Linked DNA regions of Thiosulfativibrio zosterae. Each later gene encodes a partner of the first gene's protein in a complex. Links are inferred from orthologs where the notes say so. Each region holds a gene or a part of one and is shown on either strand. Other genes may lie near its edges.

What was found. Proteins that work in one complex are often made in the same cells at the same time.
Region 2: the proteins of mnmE (region 1) and mnmG are in contact, whole or in part, in a solved structure (PDB 9HIP), measured with the Escherichia coli proteins. The link is inferred for Thiosulfativibrio zosterae from one-to-one orthologs.

The regions. Positions count from the first base shown.
Region 1 is NZ_AP021888.1:2,626,854-2,629,676, forward strand. It holds mnmE (tRNA uridine-5-carboxymethylaminomethyl(34) synthesis GTPase MnmE), read right to left. Parts: upstream 2,185-2,823; coding sequence 817-2,184; downstream 1-816. Other genes in the region: THMIRH_RS11970 (sensor domain-containing diguanylate cyclase), read left to right, coding at 1-288; THMIRH_RS11975 (hypothetical protein), read right to left, coding at 383-670; THMIRH_RS11985 (hypothetical protein), read right to left, coding at 2,257-2,583; yidC (membrane protein insertase YidC), read right to left, coding at 2,593-2,823. UniProt on the Escherichia coli protein: Exhibits a very high intrinsic GTPase hydrolysis rate. Involved in the addition of a carboxymethylaminomethyl (cmnm) group at the wobble position (U34) of certain tRNAs, forming tRNA-cmnm(5)s(2)U34.
Region 2 is NZ_AP021888.1:188,960-191,839, reverse strand. It holds mnmG (tRNA uridine-5-carboxymethylaminomethyl(34) synthesis enzyme MnmG), read right to left. Parts: upstream 2,459-2,880; coding sequence 542-2,458; downstream 1-541. Other genes in the region: THMIRH_RS00670 (hypothetical protein), read left to right, coding at 2,616-2,880; rsmG (16S rRNA (guanine(527)-N(7))-methyltransferase RsmG), read right to left, coding at 1-542. UniProt on the Escherichia coli protein: NAD-binding protein involved in the addition of a carboxymethylaminomethyl (cmnm) group at the wobble position (U34) of certain tRNAs, forming tRNA-cmnm(5)s(2)U34.

The DNA of each region.
Region 1 (2,823 bases):
GGTCGTTTAGGGGGTGAAGAGTTTGTGATGATTTTGCCAGATACCTCTGCGATGACCACCTCAGAGCTGATTGATAAACTGCTTATTAAATTACAAAACCGGACACTGGCCGACCTCAAAATTACTTTCAGTGCCGGCATTACCGAATTACCACCCAATATGCCCATCTCAAGCCACGCCAGCGGCATCAATGAAATCATTCATTTTGCCGATACCGCCATGTACGAAGCTAAATCCTTAGGCAAAAACCAATGGGTAGTGAAAACTTTCCAGTCGATTGAACATTAAATCATCTTATCCCTAATCCCGCTTATGCCAACCAGGTTTGTTTAACAAACCTTGTTGGTATGGCATAGATTGGAAAGCTTTTGTTTATTGAGCTTTATTGAGCGTAAGGTAAAACGGGCTGTTCGGTTTTTTGATATTGGTTTTTCTTTTGCGCTTGCGTTTGAGTCGCTGTACCATTTTCGTTTTTTGTACCTTTGTACTGGTTTTGTTTGCCAGATCCGCTACCATCACCGCCTCCGCCATTTGCACCCTTGTATTGATACTGGTGCTGACTGCCTGAGCCACTGCCATTTCCGGCGCCATTACCTCCACCGTTGCCAGCCATGACTGGATTAATAACGAATAAAGATGCGACTACAAGGCTTAGAGTGAGGGTTTTCATTTTTGTTATCTCCTTAATGCGGCCATTCAATTGACGACCAAACACAGTTTACAACAAAAACCTGAACCCAAACTGAATAAATGTAATATTTTTACATTTATAGGTAAAGCATAATTTAACCCTCAAGCACCGACCTACCAGCGGATTTATTTTCCAATACAGAAAGAAGTGAAAATTCGACCTAATAAATCATCTGAGGTAAATTGCCCAGTGATTTCCGACAAGGCTTGTTGCGCTTGGCGTAAATCTTCAGCCAGCAACTCGCCTGCAGCATAAACCTCTAACTGCTGCTGACCATTCTCAACTAAGGCTAAGGCTTGTTCTAGGGCTTCAAGGTGACGCTTGCGTGCCATAAAAACGCCTTCTTGCGTTTGCGCAAAGCCCATCTCGGTTTTCAAATGGTCTTTGAGTAAATCCAATCCCAAACGGTGTTTTGCCGACATCCACAACTCAGCCTGCAAGCCATTTTTGCCGTCAATTTTAACCAGGCCTGGTTGTTTTTGAATCAAATCAATCTTGTTGTGGATCAAAGTAACCGGAATATGTGCGGGCATTTTGTCCAAAATGGCTTGGTCTTCTGGGTGGATATTTTCATCCGCCTGCACCATCACCAAAATACGGTCAGCATTTTCAATCGCGGCCCAGGCGCGGGCAATGCCAATTTGTTCCACCGCATCGGTGGCATCGCGTAGCCCTGCGGTATCTAAAATATGTAAGGGCATGCCATCAATTTGAATTTCTTCTTTGACAATGTCCCGCGTCGTGCCGGCTATGTCGGTGACGATGGCGGATTCTTTGCCCGACAACGCATTGAGCAAACTGGATTTGCCCGCATTGGGTCGACCCAAAATCACCACCGACATCCCTTCTCGTAACAACACGCCTTGTTGTGCCGAGGCAAATACGCGATGTAATTGCTCCAAAATGTGTTGCAGCTGTCCAGCCACTTTGCCGTCTGATAAAAAGTCGATTTCTTCTTCTGGAAAATCAATCGCCGCTTCCACATAAATACGCAGGGCGATGAGTTGCTCGACCAAGTCATTCACCTGTGCTGAAAACTCACCTTGTAAGGATTTTAAAGCTGACTTAGCGGCTTGCTGAGAAGATGCATCAATTAAATCAGCAATGGCTTCGGCTTGCGCCAAATCGAGTTTGTCATTTAAGAAGGCTTGTTGTGAAAACTCTCCCGGCTTGGCTAGGCGTGCGCCCAATTTTACCGTGGCTTCTAAAACCCATTGCAAGACTATCGGCCCACCATGCCCTTGAAACTCAATGACATCTTCACCGGTAAAGGAATGCGGATTTGGAAAATACAGGGCGATGCCTTGGTCCAGCACTTCGCCACTGGCGCTGTAAAAATTGCCATAGTGTGCATAACGCGGGCGCGGCGTTTTGCGCAACATGGCTTCGGCAATGCTCAAACTTTTAGGGCCAGACACGCGTACTATGCCAACCCCGCCTCGACCTGGCGCGGTGGCTATGGCGGCAATGGTGTCTTGATTGCGAAATTCCATTTGATCCTTCCTTGTGCCTTAGCTGTAAACAAAAAACGCCCAATTAAGGGCGTTTATGAACTTTGTATTGGATTAAGCGACTGTTTGGTAAACAGTGGTTTTGATATCCTTAACAAATCCCTTAGCTTCATAAGCGGCTTTGGTTTTTTCCAATTGCGCTTTTGAGCTAAAGGTCATTTCTTCTGCATCTCCATTAATACTGAATGACAACACATAAAGCGGTGTTGTTTCAATATCCGCAGCAGAAACACCTGACTGAGTCGGCGATGCTGACGCGTCTAATGACAGATATCCAGTCGCTGTTTTGTAACAAACTGGCGTTTGCTCGTCCATCACAATATACTCAACCTTGCCATACATGGGGTGGTCAGTACCGAGTTTTTCATAAGATAAATGCATGATTCACTCCTAAGCTTTTTTAGGGGCTGGATCTTCTTCGCCCGCTTCAATTTTTTTAGTGATGTACCACTGTTGTGCCACCGATAAAATGTTGTTAACTACCCAGTAAAGGACCAAACCTGCTGGGAAGAACATGAAGAATACGGTAAAGATAAACGGTAAGAACTTCATCACTTTCTGCTGCATTTCATCCATCATGGCTGACGGGTTTAACTGCTGCTGAATGTACATGGTGACACC
Region 2 (2,880 bases), 2.4 Mb from region 1 along the record:
TCTGGCAGATTTTCAAGTTCATCTTGGGTGCGCTGTGATTTCATTGCCCACCAACAACCGTCTGGTGCCAATAAATGCGACGTTAAGTTCAACATATCTTCTAAAGAGGCGAACGCGCGTGAAATGATGCCATCATAAAGTGGCACAGGCTGATGCTCCTCAACCCGACAATGATAAACTTGCGTGTTTTTTAAACCCAACTCAGCTTTTGCTTGGATTAAAAAACGGGTTTTTTTACTGTTACTATCTAATAAATCAATTTGTCTTTCAGGATACAAAATAGCCAACGGAATACCGGGTAAGCCACCACCCGTACCCACATCTATTAAACGCTCACTGGTCACATGTGGCGCAACAGCCAAGCTATCAAAGATATGTTTAACCAACATTTCATCCGGATTTCGAATGGCCGTGAGGTTATAAACTTGATTCCACTTTTGTAAAAGGGCTAAATAGTGTGCCAATTTTGACCAGGCCTGGTCATTTTTAGGCAAGTTTAAGGCTTCAAAAGCGGATTCTAATTCCGTTAAAACATTCGACATCAGCTGGCTTGCTCCGCATTCAACACCTTAGCACCGCGCTGTTTTTTGATACTGATCAGCAACAGTGAAATGGCTGCCGGCGTAATTCCCGAAATACGAGAGGCCATCCCGATATTGGCAGGTTTATGGTCGCGTAATTTTTGCTTCACTTCGTTTGATAATCCAGAAATCGCATCCAAATCTAAATGCTCTGGAATCAAAACCGATTCTGAGCGGCGCAACTTATCAATTTCTTCTTGCTGACGCAAAATGTAACCTGCATATTTGGCTTCAACCTCAATTTGATCAATCACATCCTGTCTAACCAAGCCCTCACCAAACATACTCAAGGTTGCTAAAGATTGATAAGTCACTTTAGGGCGCTTGAGCAAATCAAATAAGTTCTGTTCTTTGCTCAAGGGTAAATCCATTAAGGCTTCGGCCTGCTTCGCTTCTGGGTGTGCGGGGTAAATCCATGTAGTTTTTAGACGTTGCACTTCTTCGCCCAGCGTTGCCATTTTGCTTTCAAAGGCACGCCAACGTTCATCGTCCACCAACCCTAATTCTCGGCCCATGGTGGTTAAACGCTGGTCAGCATTATCTTCACGCAAACTCAAACGATACTCGGCTCGCGAGGTAAACATACGATAGGGTTCTTTAGTGCCCAAGGTAATCAAGTCATCCACCAACACACCCATATAGGCTTCATCTCGACGCGGATACCATTGGTCTTTCTGCTGGGCACGCAAGGCGGCATTCATGCCAGCCATTAAGCCTTGTGCACCGGCTTCTTCATAGCCAGTGGTGCCGTTAATTTGTCCGGCAAAATATAAGCCTTGAATCGCCTGAGTTTCCAGGGTTGGGCGCAAACCTCTTGGGTCAAAAAAGTCATACTCAATCGCATAACCAGGGCGCATAATTTTGGCGTGTTCTAACCCTTTCATCGAATTGATAATTTGCATTTGCGTACTGAACGGCAAACTGGTGGAAATGCCATTTGGATACAACTCATTAGAAGTTAAGCCTTCTGGTTCAATAAACACCTGATGACGATTTTTATCCGCAAAACGCATCACCTTATCTTCAATGGATGGGCAATAGCGTGGTCCAATGGAATCAATCTCACCCGCATCAGAATACATAGGCGATTGATCCAACGAGTTCATAATAAATTCGTGGGTTTGTTCATTGGTATAGGTAATCCAGCAAGGCATTTGTTGTGGGTGCATGTCAGGCGTACCTAAATACGAAAACACCGGCGCCGGATCATCGCCCGGCTGCACTTGCATGGCATCAAAATTAACCGTACGCGCATCAATGCGCGGTGGCGTGCCGGTTTTTAAACGCCCAACCGGCAAATTGAGCTCTCGCAAACGCGCCGCCAAACGCATGGCAGGTTGCTCACCCGCGCGACCGCCTTCGTAATTTTGCAGGCCAATGTGAATTTTACCGGCTAAGAAAGTACCTACCGTCAAAACCACTTGCTGAGCAAAAAACTTTAAACCCATTTTGGTTTCAACACCGCAAATCTGCTCGCCACTCATAATGACATCTTCAACAGGCTGCTGAAAAATAGTGAGATTTGGCTGATTTTCTAGCTTTTGGCGAATCGCTTGGCGATATAACACTCGGTCAGCTTGTGCACGAGTCGCGCGCACCGCTGGCCCTTTAGAAGCATTGAGCGTGCGAAACTGAATACCCGATTGATCAATCGCCAAAGCCATCGCGCCACCTAAAGCGTCGATTTCTTTCACCAAGTGGCCTTTACCTATCCCGCCTATTGCAGGGTTACAAGACATTTGGCCCAGCGTATCTATATTGTGGGTGAGCAATAATGTTTTCACGCCCATGCGCGCAGAAGCCAAAGCCGCTTCTGTACCGGCATGACCACCACCGACAACAATGACTTCATAATTAACCATACTGCTGCTATTCATTGGCAACCTCACCCAAATACGATTGAAAGCTGAGAAAACTCGCTTTAATTTGAAAACCAGTTTAAAAACAGCGGATTATAGCACAAAAACTCACTGTAAAATCCGATAGAAAAGCGTATGATCAGGGTTCGCTAATACATTTCTTTTAGGAGAAGCCATGAAAACCTTTTTCTTAACCCGCCCCATCAAAATTTTATCCGCGCTTGGACTGGTGTTAATCACTGGCTGTAGCACCACGCCACCCAAAAGCATGATGAACATTCAAACAGGCGAATTTTTTACCCTTAACCAGCCAATCACAATAGCCGCAGATGCTGCGACCCAATTTATTCAATTTGGTCAACTCAGCAGTCGCAACGGATTTAGCCGCTTCGACCCCCATTGCCGCATCGAAATTAAACAACTGTCGGAACAGCCGCAAA